Linked DNA regions of Tardiphaga sp. 709. The protein of the gene in region 2 interacts with the protein of the main gene of each other region in a pairwise test. Links are inferred from orthologs where the notes say so. Each region holds a gene or a part of one and is shown on either strand. Other genes may lie near its edges.

What was found.
Region 1: the proteins of hfq (region 2) and rho interact in binary tests that used the Escherichia coli proteins (3 or more experiments, as listed by UniProt). The link is inferred for Tardiphaga sp. 709 from one-to-one orthologs.

What each region holds. Positions count from the first base shown.
Region 1 is NZ_CP135529.1:3,623,913-3,630,739, forward strand. The notes cover bases 2,657-5,591. They hold rho (transcription termination factor Rho), read right to left. Parts: upstream 4,790-5,591; coding sequence 3,524-4,789; downstream 2,657-3,523. Other genes in these bases: mnmE (tRNA uridine-5-carboxymethylaminomethyl(34) synthesis GTPase MnmE), read right to left, coding at 2,657-3,313; hemJ (protoporphyrinogen oxidase HemJ), read right to left, coding at 5,064-5,486. In the rest of the region: more of mnmE, read right to left, coding at 1,979-2,656; RSO67_RS17735 (pyruvate, water dikinase regulatory protein), read left to right, coding at 5,959-6,798; RSO67_RS17740 (Maf family protein), read left to right, coding at 6,795-6,827. UniProt on the Escherichia coli protein: Facilitates transcription termination by a mechanism that involves Rho binding to the nascent RNA, activation of Rho's RNA-dependent ATPase activity, and release of the mRNA from the DNA template.
Region 2 is NZ_CP135529.1:302,673-310,302, forward strand. What follows is about bases 4,941-7,630. They hold hfq (RNA chaperone Hfq), read right to left. Parts: upstream 6,564-7,630; coding sequence 6,318-6,563; downstream 4,941-6,317. Other genes in these bases: hflX (GTPase HflX), read right to left, coding at 4,941-6,294; RSO67_RS01560 (D-amino-acid transaminase), read right to left, coding at 6,751-7,608. Outside these bases: RSO67_RS01520 (FAD-binding oxidoreductase), read right to left, coding at 1-293; RSO67_RS01525 (FadR/GntR family transcriptional regulator), read right to left, coding at 305-1,078; RSO67_RS01530 (SDR family NAD(P)-dependent oxidoreductase), read left to right, coding at 1,383-2,147; RSO67_RS01535 (dihydrodipicolinate synthase family protein), read left to right, coding at 2,361-3,260; 7-cyano-7-deazaguanine synthase QueC, read right to left, coding at 3,257-3,973; mazG (nucleoside triphosphate pyrophosphohydrolase), read left to right, coding at 4,093-4,908; more of hflX, read right to left, coding at 4,912-4,940. UniProt on the Escherichia coli protein: RNA chaperone that binds small regulatory RNA (sRNAs) and mRNAs to facilitate mRNA translational regulation in response to envelope stress, environmental stress and changes in metabolite concentrations.

The DNA.
Region 1 (6,827 bases), 3.3 Mb from region 2 along the record:
GCGAAAAGCCTCCACATCCGCGGTCTGACGCTTCAGATAGACATCATATTTGGCGTCGATCTCGATATGGGTGCCGATCGCTGGGTCAATGGCCGACAATTCTGGCCAGATCCCGGTCACGGTGGCCCATTCGGTCTCGGGGTAGGACAGGAGATCGAAGGCGGAGCGGCGCTGACCGTCATGATTGAGCGCCAGACCGTGCTTAGCCGCCCCGTTAGGAGTGATCGAGAGCGCCTGGGTCAGGGCCTTACCGGCAGTGAGGGCTTCCATCTTGGCGCCATGGCGGACCGAACGGGCGCTGCCGACACATCCCAGGCTGATACCTTTATCGGTCAGGCGCTGATCGGCGTTGTCGGCACGCAGCGTAAGCCGGTATTCCGCCCGTGACGTGAACATCCGATAGGGCTCGGTAATCCCGCGAGTGACCAGATCGTCGATCATCACGCCCAGATAGCCGTCAGCTCGATCGAACACGATCAACTGGCTACCGCTCGCGGCCAGGGCCGCATTCAGACCGGCGACGAGACCTGGGCGGCGGCTTCTTCGTATCCGGTGGTGCCATTGATCTGCCCGGCCAGAAACAGGCCGGGGACGCGCTTGGTCTGCAGGGTCGGATCGAGTTCGCGGGGATCGACATGGTCATATTCGATCGCATAGCCCGGGCGGACCATTCGGACCCGCTCGAGACCGGGGATCGAGGACAGGATCGCAGCCTGAACGTCCTCGGGCAGTGAGGTAGAGATACCGTTGGGATAGACCGTGGAGTCATCGAGGCCTTCCGGCTCCAGGAAGATCTGGTGGCCATCGCGATCGCCGAAACGGACGATCTTGTCCTCGATGGACGGGCAATAGCGCGGCCCCGAGCTCTTGATCTGGCCGGAATACATCGGCGAGCGATGCACATTGGCCCGGATCACCTCATGGGTCGCCGGTGTGGTGCGCGTGATGCCGCACTGAATCTGCGGATTGGTGATCCGATCGGTCATCACCGAAAACGGCTCCGGCGGATCGTCGGCGGACTGCATCTCAACGGCGGCCCAGTCTATGGTGGTCCCATCGAGCCGCGGTGGCGTGCCGGTCTTGAGCCGTCCGAGGGTAAAGCCGACGCGCTCGAACGCCTTGGACAGGCCGAGTGCGGGAGCTTCATCGATCCGGCCAGCGGGCCAGTTCTTCTCGCCGAGATGGATCAGGCCGCGCAGAAAGGTCCCAGTGGTGATGACCACCGATCCGGCGGAGAGTTCGCGGCCATCGGCCAGACGGATGCCGGTGACCCGGCCATTTGACATCAGCAGGTCGTCGGCCTCGCCTTCAACCACACTCAGATTCTCGGTCGCCACGATCGCCGCCTGCATCGCTGCAGCGTAAAGCTTGCGGTCCGCCTGGGTACGCGGGCCACGAACGGCCGGACCCTTCCTGCGGTTGAGCATGCGGAACTGGATCCCGCTGGCATCAGCGACGCGTCCCATCAACCCGTCCAGCGCATCCACCTCGCGAACGAGATGGCCCTTACCGAGACCGCCGATGGCTGGGTTGCAGGACATCGCGCCAACGGTCGCAAACTGATGCGTGACCAATGCCGTCCGCGCGCCCATGCGCGCAGCACCAGCCGCGGCCTCGCAGCCGGCATGGCCTCCCCCGATTACGATGACGTCAAACTTGTCCTGCATGGCCGCAGCTTCTAGCGCGGGTGCCGCTGGGATTGAAGAGAAATCCACAGACAGTGTTCACGTGAAACAACAGACGTCCTTTAAGAGGATCAGAGAGCCGGACTGTTTCACGTGAAACACACTCTTGTTTAGCCGCGATGGCGCGGAGCATCTTACAACAAAGCAGTCCAGTCGAGCCAGCCGCCCGCAAACCTAGCCTTTGGATTGCATCGCTCCGCTCGTAATGACAGCTGAAATTTCTACGCTTTTGCCGAGTGTTCCACGTTATATTGATTTTATATTCACTTCATTAAATAATGAACAAAGAAATATTACTTACCTATACAAAAATCTCGAAAGATGCTATCAAGGACATCTTCCACATCGACACGTCCCAGCAACCGCCCCAATTGCTGCGCTGCAGCACGCATATCTTCGGCAACGAATTCTTCGCCTTGCCCAGCCGATGTTGCAGCATGCTGCAGCAAATCCGACGTGCTGCGCAGCAAAAGACGCTGCCGCTCCCGGGTAATCAGCCCAGCCTCACCGCTCCCGAAGTATCGACCGGCAAAATCGACAAGCAGGGCTAACAGCTGTGCGAGGCCATCACCGCGCTCTGCAGAGATGGCGATCAACAGATCTGGCCCGGCCGACGCAGTCTGGACCAGATCGACCTTGTTCCGGACCACCCAGACCGGCGTCTCAGATTCCGTCAGCCATTGTTCTGGATTGGACGCCTCCGCGCTGGAGTCGACCAGCCACAGCACCAGATCCGCTTCGGCCGCCCGAGCCCGCGCCCGGCGCACCCCCTCCTCCTCTACCGGATCGGCCGTCTCGCGAATGCCGGCGGTGTCGATGATAGTTACCGGATAACCGTCGAGGTCGAGCTGCACCTCGATGACGTCCCGGGTGGTGCCGGCATGCGGTGAAACAATTGCCACGTCGCGCCGGGCGAGCTGATTCATCAGCGTCGATTTGCCGACATTGGGCTGGCCCGCGATCGCCACCAACAGACCGTCGCGCAACCGCTCGCTTCGACCCTGCGCCGCCAGCACTCCCTCGATCTCTCGATGCAGCGCCGATGCTTTCGCCAAAGCCGGCGCCAGCAATTCGGCGGATACGTCGCCCTCGTCGGAAAAATCGATACCGACTTCGACCAGAGCCAGCGCCTCGATGATCTGCTGTCGCCAGTTGCGCGCCTTGTCGCCGACTAGTCCCTTGAGCTGCCGCAGCGCCTGGCGCCGCTGCCGGTCGGTATCGGCATGGATCAGATCATCAAGGCCTTCCGCCTCGGTCAGGTCGAGCTTGCCGTTCTCGAACGCACGGCGCGTAAATTCGCCGGGCTCCGCCGGCCGCAAGCCGTCGATAGCGCCCAGCGCCACGAACAAGGAGGCCAGTACCGCGCGCCCGCCGTGGATATGAAATTCGGCGACATCTTCCCCAGTCACGCTGGCCGGTCCCGGAAACCACAGCACCACCGCATCGTCGATCGGGCCGAGCTTCTCGTCTGACAACAGAACATGGGTCGCCAACCGCGGCGCCGGCAGTCTCTTCGCCAGACGCGTCAGCGCCTCACCTGCCTGGGGACCTGACACGCGGACAATCGCAATCGCCGTCGGCGGGCGGCCGGAGGACAAGGCGTAGATCGTCTGGTCGCGCGGATGCATCGCCTATTTGCCGATGGGGGTGGCGGGATGCAATGGGGATTCTGACTCAGAAATCCCACCCACACCGTCATTCTGGGCCGAGCGAAGCGCTTGATGCAACCGAACCCAGAACGACAGTAAGTGACGGCGCACCAAACAAAAAGAGCGCCGATGCTTTCGCTACGGCGCTCTTTGAAATCCTGAAGCTGCTCGCTCGAACAGCCCTGAAACTTACGTATTCATTGAATCGAAGAATTCCGAGTTGTTCTTCGTGTTGCGGAGCTTGTCGAGCAGGAAGTCGATGGCGTCCATCGTACCCATCGGATTGAGGATCCGGCGGAGCACATACATCTTCTTGAGAAGCTGCGGATCGGTGATGAGCTCTTCCTTGCGGGTGCCCGAGCGCGAGATATCGATCGCCGGGAAGGTCCGCTTGTCCGAGACCTTGCGGTCCAGGATGAGTTCGGAGTTACCGGTGCCCTTGAATTCTTCGAAGATGACTTCGTCCATGCGGCTGCCAGTATCGACCAGCGCGGTGGCGATGATAGTCAGCGAACCGCCTTCTTCCACATTACGGGCGGCACCGAAGAAGCGCTTCGGCCGCTGCAGCGCGTTGGCGTCAACGCCGCCGGTCAGCACCTTGCCGGACGACGGGACGACGGTGTTGTACGCGCGGCCGAGGCGGGTGATCGAATCCAGGAGGATGACCACATCGCGGCCGTGCTCGACCAGGCGCTTTGCCTTCTCGATCACCATTTCGGCGACCTGCACGTGACGCACAGCCGGCTCGTCGAAGGTCGAAGAGACGACTTCACCCTTCACCGAACGCTGCATGTCCGTGACTTCTTCCGGACGTTCGTCGATCAGAAGAACGATCAGATAGCATTCCGGATGATTGGCCGTGATCGAATGCGCGATATTCTGCATCAGCACGGTCTTACCCGTGCGCGGCGGCGCTACGATCAGTGCGCGCTGGCCCTTGCCAATCGGCGCGACGATGTCGATAACGCGCGCCGAGAGATCGCGGCGGGTCGAATCTTCCAGCTCGAGGCGGAAGCGCTGATCCGGGAATAGCGGGGTGAGATTGTCGAAATTGACCTTGTGCTTCGACTTCTCCGGATCTTCGAAATTGAGCGTATTGACCTTCAGCAGAGCGAAATAGCGTTCGCCTTCCTTCGGGCTGCGAATATGGCCTTCGACCGTATCGCCAGTGCGCAGGCCAAAACGGCGAATCTGCGAGGGCGAGACGTAAATATCGTCCGGACCCGGCAGGTAGTTCGCATCGGGTGACCGCAAGAAGCCGAAACCGTCGGAGAGAACCTCGACGACGCCTTCGCCGATGATGTCGGTTTCCTTGATCGCCAGCTGCTTCAAGCTCGCGAACATCAGCTCCTGCTTGCGCATGGTGCTGGCATTTTCGACCCCGAGCTCTTCCGCAAACGAGACAAGCTCGGCTGGCGTCTTGGCCTTGAGGTCCTGGAGTTTCATTTCCCGCATTGGGAGGGATCCTGTGGAAAGTCGGGGAGGGAGCGCGAGGTAGCCAAGACGGATGCGGACGCTGGAAAAGATCAGGAAAGTCCGCAGGTCTCTGGCCAGGAAGTCTTGAGCGAGGAAGGTGCTGAAGGAGCTTCAAACCTGATGCGGTGGCCGGTTCAAAAAGCGAAACCGGTACAAACCACATCCGCCTGCGTGGGGTGGGATGACGCGAATATAGAAAATCGCAGGGTGTCGCGCAAGGAGCCGAAACGGCGGTTGTGATGACAAATTTGGCCTAGAACGGCTTCACGATCACCAAAATGACGATCAGGATCATCAAAATTGTCGGTACCTCGTTGATAATTCGATAGAATTTCGAAGTCCGCGTATTATTGTCCTGAGCAAAATCACGCACCCGGGCACTCAGGAAGCCGTGAACGCCAGACATCAGCAGCACCAGCGTCAGTTTGGCGTGAAACCAGCCCGAGCTGAACCAGTGACCGGCCCAGGCGAGATACAGGCCGAGGATCCAGGTGGCGATCATCGCCGGATTGATGATCGCCTTGAGCAGGCGACGCTCCATCACTTTGAAGGTTTCGGATTGCTTCGAGCCGATCTCTGCGTCGCAGTGATAGACGAACAGTCTCGGCAGATAGAGCATGCCCGCCATCCACGAGATGACGGCGATCACATGCAGCGCCTTGGCCCATTCATACATTCGAAAGTTCTTTCCAGCATCACTGCGTCACATCGCACGTGCCGAGACCGGAACACTTCACCGGAAAGCCGCGTTGCAGGACACGCCGATACAGAGCGGATCACCGCACTATCCGCAAGCCATCCTTCTCTTAAATAATATTTATAGAATCTTAGGTTTGAGTCTAAGTGACAGTGGATTTCAGCCGCCCAAAACAATCCCAGAACTGTCCCACGCTTATGCACATCGCCGCGTGATTTTCCGACAGCCGCTCGCATGCAAGTTCGATATGCAGCGCAAAGGCTTACCGTCGCTGTGCACTGGATTATCCCAAGACAAACCTAGATAACCCCATTATCATTCCAGATAGCCTCAGAGTTTTTCCTTTTCATGAGGCCTGTGAAGAAAAAACCGAGTTATCCCGGGTCCGCCGAGGCGGTGGTCGATATCCCGGAAAAGCTCCACAGCGATTCACAGGACATACACGATCATGGTGCCCACCACCGGCAGCTATTTTCATCTCCATCTGGTTTCCGATTCGACCGGTGAGACGCTGATCACGGTGGCCCGCGCCGTCGCGGCGCAATACGCGAATGTCACGCCGGTCGAGCATGTCTACCCGCTTGTGCGGAGTCAGAAGCAGCTTGATCGGGTGCTTTCCGAGATCGAGGAAGCGCCGGGCATCGTTCTCTTTACGCTGCTGGAAAAAGATCTGGTCGGCCGACTGGAAGCCAAGTGCCAGGAGATCAACAGCCCGAGCCTGTCGATCATCGGGCCGGTGATGCAACTCTTTCAGGCCTATCTCGGTGCGTCGACCACCGGCCGTGTCGGCGCACAACACACGTTGAACGCCGAATACTTCAAGCGCATCGATGCGCTGAATTATTCGATGATGCATGACGACGGCCAGCATGTGGAAGGCCTCGAAGAAGCGGACGTGGTTCTGGTCGGCGTGTCGCGCACATCGAAGACGCCAACATCGATCTATCTTGCCAATCGTGGTGTGCGCACGGCCAATGTGCCGCTCGTCCCCGGCATCCCCATTCCCCATCAGCTTGAGACGTTGAAAAATCCGCTAGTGGTCAGCCTGCACGCGACGCCGGAGCGCTTGATTCAGATCCGCCAGAACCGGCTTCTCAGCATTGGCAGCGATACGGCCAATGACGATTATATCGATCGCCAGTCGGTCACGGACGAAGTCACCTATGCGCGCAAGCTTAGCGCCAAATACGGCTGGGCTTTGTTGGAAGTGACACGTCGCTCCATCGAAGAAACCGCGGCAGCCATTATGAAACTGCTTGCCGATCGCCAGCGTCAGAGGATGTCCGAATGACCATTTGGCGCGGCGTGCAACCGCTGATC
Region 2 (7,630 bases):
AGGCGATCGAGACGCAACACGATCATGTCGCGCTTGCCGAGCGGGGTCGCCGCGCCGCACATGCCGGTATTGCCGCCCTGCGGTACGATAGCGATGCCGGCGGCCGCGCAGGCCTTGACCACGTCGGAGACTTCCTGCGTCGAGCCGGGCTTCACGACGGCCAGCGCCTTGCCGTGATAGCGGCCGCGCCAGTCCACCACATAAGGTTCGAAATCGCCGCCGGGGCCGATGACGTGACGGGGGTCACCGACAATGCGGGCGAGTGTTGCAAGGAATGCAGTATGGTCGGTCAATTCACTCTCCCTCACCGGAACGAGAGGTCGAGCAATCGGCCTTCGAACAGGCGATCGCGCGAGCTTTCGAGATGGAGACGCATGGCCGTGCGCGCCGCTTCGGCGTCGCGATCACGGATCGCTTCAAAAATACTGCTGTGTTCCTCGAACACCTGCTCAAGGCCGGGCCGCGGGCCCATCAGCGACAGGCCGTGCAGCTTCATGCCGACAGCGACGTGGTCCTTGAGAGCGTTCAACGAGGTCGCGAAATAGTGGTTATTGGTCGCCTCGGACACGGCGAGATGGAAAGCATAGTCAGCGTCTTCGCGATGCTTGCGCTTCTTCGTCGCCTCGCGCAGCAGGCCGAGTGCTGCTTCCATCTTGCCGAGATTGTCGTCGCTGCGTCGGCGCGCCGCGAAATGCGCGGCATCGGATTCCATGGTGATGCGGAATTCGAAGCAGCGCTGGATATCGGCGATAGTCTCGACCCGTGCGAAGCCGAGCGGTTGTTGCTGCGCACGCATCTGCACGAAACTGCCCGCGCCCTGTCGGGACGTGATCAGGCCGTCCTCGCGCAATCGGCCAAGGGCTTCGCGCAGTACCGGGCGAGAGACATCGAACATATCAGCGAGTTCGTGCTCGCCGGGCAGCTTCTGGTCCGGTGCGTAGTCGCCATTGGCGATGCGCTGCGCGAGTTCGCCATAGACCTTGTCGACGAGCGAACCGGCGGCACCGCGTGCGGCAGCACCGCGCGGACGCGGCACTTCAGGCAATTCAGGCAATTCAGAGGGATCAATCGGCTTCATGATCGGTCAAACCGCAGCTTACAGGGATGGCGGCGGAGGTTTCGTGTGACAGTCCGATCGCTCGGGAGCGCTGTCGCATGGAAACACTTCCTCGCCCAAAAATTTCGGCGACCATGAGAGACGGTGGCAAACTTGTCAACATGTCAATGTCGAGCGGATGGGCTACCGCGGTTCTATTGCATTGATATGTAGAGGTTAAATCGCATGATCTAATCAAATACCGTGCTGCATCGCACAATCGCTGGCAACTTGTCAGGTTGCTGAAATCGTGGTCGAACGCTCGCTCAATCGGAAAGGACCAGGCGTGACCAACGGACTGAACGGCAAGGCTATCGTGATCATCGGCGCAAGCTCCGGCATCGGCGCTGCCGTGGCGAAGAAATTCGGCGCCCTCGGTGCCAGGCTGATCGTGCACTACAACGGCAATCCGGAAGGCGCCGAGGAAGTGGTCGCGAATATCCGTGCGAGCGGTGGCACGGCCGACCTGCTCCGCGGCGACGTGTCGGAGCGCGCTGAAGCTGCGCGCGTGATCGAGGAGGCCCATGCCAAACTCGGCCGCATCGACGTGCTGATCAACAATGCCGGCGCCATGTTCGGCCGCACTTCGATCGCCAATGCCACCGACGAACAGTATGACGACGTGGTTGATCTCAATATCGGCTCGGTGTTTTTCGCCTGCCGCAAGGTAGCGAAGATCATGGAGACGCAGCGTTCAGGCTCGATCATCAACACGACGTCGGTTGCGGCCCGCAATGGCGGCAGCGGCGGCGCCGGTCTCTATGGCTCGGCCAAGGGTTTTGTCTCGACCATCACGCGTGTGCTGGCGAAGGAGCTGGCTCCGTTCAACGTGCGCGCCAATGCGGTGGCACCGGGCGTGATCATGACGCCGTTCCACCAGCGCTATTCGACCGCGGAGCAGCTTGAAGGCGCCCGCCAGGGCATCCCGCTGGGCCGGATCGGCACGCCGGAGGATTGCGTCGGCGCCTATCAGTTCCTCGCCGACGAGACCATGAGCAGCTACATTACCGGCCAGGTCATCGAGGTGAATGGCGGGCAGATCATGCCGTGAGGTTCTAACCTCTCCCCGCTCGCGGGGAGAGGTCGAGGCCAGCATGCGAAGCATGAAGGCCTCGGGTGAGGGGGAGTCTGCGAGTGAAGCTGAGAGTCCCCCTCACCCGTCGCGGACTTCGTCCGCGCCACCCTCTCCCCGCAAGCGGGGCGAGGGAAACACCAGCGCTTCGTTAGAAGAACTCCTGCAACACGCACCCGAAAGAGCACAACGATGACAGCTCCCTTCCCGACCGGCGTCTACTGCGCCGCGACCACACCCTTCAATGCCGACCTGTCGGTGGATCAGCGCCTGTTCACCTCCCACTGCCAGCGCCTGCTCGATGACGGCTGCACCGGCATCGCCATGCTCGGCACGACTGGCGAAGCCAATTCGCTGTCGTCCCGCGAGCGCATGGCGCTGCTGGACGCCGTGGTGAAGTCGGGGATCGCGCCGTCGAAGCTGCTGCCGGGCACCGGCGTTGCGTCGATCATGGAAACGGTCGAGCTCACGAAACACGCGGTTGCCAATGGCGTCGGCGCTGTCGTGATGCTGCCGCCGTTCTACTACAAGGGCGTGTCCGATGATGGCATCGTCGATGCCTATACGGCTGTGATCGAGCGCGTCGCCGATCCGCGCCTGCGCGTCGTGCTCTATCACATCCCGCAGATGTCGGCGGTGCCGATCTCGCTCGACGTCATCGATCGGTTGCGCAAGCGCTTCCCGGAAATCGTAGTCGGCATCAAGGATTCCGCGGGCGAGTTCGCCAATATGAGCGCCATCGTCGATCGCTTCCCGGGTTTCTCGGTGCTGGTTGGCGCCGATCCCCTGATGCTCAAGCTACTGCCGATGGGCGGCGCCGGCTGCATCACGGCGGCGTCGAACCTTGTCGGCCGTGAACTTGCCACCGTATTCAACGGCTTCAACGACCCAGCAAAACAGGCTGAAGTCACCGCCGCGCAGGACCGGATCGTGGCGACGCGCAATGCGGTGTCCACTTATGTGCAGCTTCCCTCGCTGAAGGTGCTGCTGGCGAAGCGCGACAACAATGACAACTGGCTGCGGGTGCGGCCGCCGCTGACCGGCCTCGGCGCTGCTGAAGCTGCCAAGGTCCGCGAGTCGCTGTCCGTCTAGACAGCCGTGGCTGCGAATGCGCGCCAGCCTTTGGCGCGCAGTTCGCAGGCCGGGCATTTGCCGCAGCCATAGCCCCAGTCGTGCAGCGACCCTCGTTCGCCGAGATAGCAGGTGTGCGAGTGTTCGCGGATCAGGTCGACGAGGCCCTGCCCGCCAAGCTCATGCGCCAGCGCCCAGGTCGCCGCCTTGTCGCGCCACATCAGCGGTGTGTGCAGCGTGAAATTCTTGGCCATGCCGAGATTGAGCGCCTGCTGCAGCGCCTTGATGGTGTCGTCGCGGCAGTCGGGATAGCCGGAGTAATCCGTCTCGCACATGCCGCCGATGATGTGGATGATGCCGCGTCGATAGGCCAGCGCTGCGGCGAATGTCAGGAACACCAGATTGCGGCCGGGCACGAACGTATTGGGCAGCCCGTCGGCGCCCATCTCGATGGCGACGTCGCGCGTCAGCGCGGTATCGGAGATCGCTGACAGCGTCGGGATATCCAGCGTGTGGCTGTCGCCAAGTTTGGTGGCCCAGTCGGCATTTAATGCCTTCACACCGGCCAGCAGCTTGTCGCGGCTATCGAGCTCGATGGCATGGCGCTGGCCGTAAGCGAAGCCGAGCATCTCGACGCGTTTGAAGCGCGCCAGCGCCCAGGCCAGACAGGTTGCGGAATCCTGGCCGCCGGAGAACAGCACCAGCGCGGTTTGATCTGGGAAAGTGTCGCTCATGGGCTGCAGATAGCACTCCCCAGAGCTGTGTGAAAGACAGGCAAAACCAGGCATTTCCGCTGGGCCACGCCGCCGTCCTGCGGCATAGCAAAGGCTCCTGCTGTGAAACTTGGTGCCTCATGACCCCTTCCCGCGATATCGCCGGCCTGATCGAGATCATGGCCCAGTTGCGCACGCCCGTGACGGGCTGCCCATGGGATCTGGAGCAGGATTTCGCGAGTATCGCGCCCTATACGATCGAGGAAGCCTATGAGGTCGCCGATGCCGTCGCCCGACACGATCTCCATGACCTCTGCGACGAACTCGGCGATCTCCTGCTGCAGGTGGTGTTCCACGCCCGGATGGCCGAAGAGCAGAACGCATTCGCGTTCGGCGACGTCGTGGAGGCGATCACCCGCAAGATGATCCGCCGGCATCCGCATGTATTCGCCGACAAGGACGGCAACCTGACGCTTGGCCATGTGAAGGGCGTCTGGGACCGCATCAAGGCCGAGGAAAAGGCTGAGCGTGCTGCGCGGCGCGGCGTGGACGTTCCGCCACCCTCCTCATTCCTGGCCAGCGTCAAGACCGGGCAACCGGCGTTGAGCCACGCCATGGAGCTGCAGACAAAAGCCTCCAGCGTCGGCTTCGACTGGAACGACCCACGCGCGGTGCTGGCGAAAATCCGCGAGGAAGCTGACGAGATTGAAGCAGCGCTCGATCGCGGCGACCAGAGCGAAGTGGCAGCCGAGACCGGCGATCTGATGTTCGCGCTGGTCAATCTCGCGCGGCATGTGAAGGCCGATCCGGAGCTGGCGCTCCGCGGCACCAATGCGAAATTCGAACGGCGCTTCGGCTATATCGAACGGGCGCTCGCGACGAAGGGAAGCTCGCTGCAGGAGGCGTCGCTCGAACAGATGGATGCGCTGTGGAACGAGGCGAAGGGCGCGGAGTAGCCGTCAGTAGTCCACGGGATGCAACACCGCGCCGTATTTGCTGATCACCACATCGCGCTTCGTCTCATCGACGCGCACCACCATGTCAAAATGCCCGTCGTGAAGCTCCTTCACGAGAATCTCGGCATTGCGATGTAGCCAGCTCACGCCGGCGCCATCGGCGGCATCTATTTGCAGATCCAGCGTCACGCGTGCCGCGGCAAGCCGCTCCTCGATGGCGTTGAGCAGCGCATCGATGCCCTCGCCTGTCTCTGCCGAGACCATGAAACACGGCTTCTCGGGCGGACGGCGGGCAGCGATATTGGCGAGGTTCTCGCGCTCGTCCGGCGAGAAACGATCGATCTTGTTCCAGACTTCGAGGATGCGTGCCGATGCATCGGTATCGATGCCGAGCTGGCGCAAAACCTTGTCGACGTCGCTCTGCTGCGCGTCGGCGTCTTCGTGCGAGATGTCGCGAACATGCAGGATGATGTCGGCTTCCAGCACCTCTTCCAGCGTCGCGCGGAAGGCCGCCACGAGCTGGGTCGGCAGATTGGAGATGAAGCCCACCGTGTCCGACAGCATCGCCTTGCCGCCATGCGGCAGCGTGAGCGCACGCAGCGTCGGATCGAGGGTCGCGAACAACATATCCTCGGCCTGCACGTCGGCGCGGGTCAGGCGGTTGAACAGCGTCGACTTGCCGGCATTGGTGTAGCCGACGAGAGCGACGACGCGATACGGCACGCGCTGGCGACCGGCGCGATGCAGGCGCCGCGTCGCCTGCACTTTCCTGAGATCGGCCTCTAACCGCGCGATGCGGTCGCCGATCATGCGGCGATCGGCCTCGATCTGGGTTTCGCCGGGGCCGCCCATGAAGCCGAAGCCGCCGCGCTGGCGCTCCAGATGGGTCCACGACCGGACCAGACGGCTGCGCTGATAATTGAGATGCGCAAGCTCGACCTGCAGCGTGCCTTCCTTGGTCTTGGCGCGGCGGCCGAAGATTTCGAGGATGAGGCCGGTGCGGTCGAGCACCTTGGCCTTCAGTTCCTTTTCGAGATTGCGCTGCTGGATTGGCGACAGCGCGCAGTCCATCACCACGATGCCGATCTCGTTCGCCGCGATCAGGCCGGCGATCTCCTCGACCTTGCCCTTGCCGAGATAGGTGGCCGGGCGGATCTGGCTCAGCGGCGCGGCTACGGCCTCGACCACGGTCAGGTCGATGGCGCGTGCGAGACCGACCGCCTCTTCGAGCCGGGCTTCCGTATCGCGGACATGAGAATAGGCTTGCGCGTCGGCGTCGCCCCGCCGTTCGCGCAGATAAGGACCGACCACGAGAACGCGGCCGGTCGATTCGCTGCTGGCCGAGGGTCGGTCGGCAGCATTGCCTTCGAAGCTACGAAATTCCAATCAAGCGTCTCTCAGGAGTTCGCTCAAGCCGGATCCTCGCCACCCTCAAAAAGCTGAATCGGTGCGCCCGGCATGATGGTCGAGATCGCATGCTTATACACCAGCTGCGAGTGTCCGTCGCGCCGGAGCAGAAGACAGAAATTATCGAACCAGGTGACAATGCCCTGCAATTTGACGCCGTTCACCAGAAAGATCGTGAGCGGAGTCTTGGTCTTGCGTACGTGGTTGAGGAAGGTGTCCTGTAGATTTTGTGCGCGGTCTGCCGCCATTTTTTTTAATCCCGCAGTCTGTTTTGTTGCTTTTTTTGAACCCGGCGCAGCCCTCTCCGGGGCCTTACCAAGCTGCCGCACTTTCCCCTGAGATCCCCCTCCGGGAGCGCGACGACGTGATTAGACGGCAGGCGCGCTTTTTAGGCAAGCCGGAACGCGGAATTGGTGCCTAAAAGCGCGGCAAATTTTATGAAATCGCTGCGAATTTATGGAATTCCTGCCTCAGGCGCGTCGCGATACCACCAGGCTTGCCGTCACCGATCGGTTTGCCATCGATATTGATGACCGGCATCACGATCTGACTCGCCGACGAGACGAAGGCTTCCGCGGCGTCATAAGCCTCTGCCGGTGTGAAGTTCCGCTCTTCCAGCTTGAGCTGCATCGAGGCCAGGACCTCGATCAGTACGGCGCGGGTGATGCCTGCGAGAATGCCTGATACGGCCGTGCGCGTAACCACCTTGCCGTCCTTGGTGACGATCCAGGCGTTGCACGACGCGCCCTCGGTGACGAAACCGTCAGCGTCGACATACCAGGCCTCATAGGCGCCCTTGTCGCGGGCTTCCTGTCGCGCCAGCACATTGGGCAGCAGACCGACAGTCTTGATGTCGACGCGCGGCCAGCGATTCTCGGCCGTGGTGATGACCTTCACGCCCTTGGCAGCAGTCGCCTGGTTCTTGGCGAAGTTGAGCGATTTCGCCGTCACGACCACGCTGGGCTTCACATCCGGCGACGGAAATCCATGATCGCGATGGGCGACGCCGCGGCTGATCTGCAGATAGACAATGCCGTAATTGATGCGATTGCGGCGAATGACTTCCTGCATCACCACCTTGAGCGATGTCAGCGGCATGGCCTCGGCGATGCGCAGCTCCCGCAATGATCTCTGCATGCGCGCAATATGGCGGGGAAAGTCGACCATCTTGCCGCCGATGATCTCGCAGACCTCGTAAATGCCATCAGCGAATTGATAGCCGCGGTCCTCGACGTTCACGGCGGCATCGCGCAGGTTGACGTATTGACCATTCACATAGGCGATGCGCGACATGTTCGTTCCGAGGCTTGAGTTG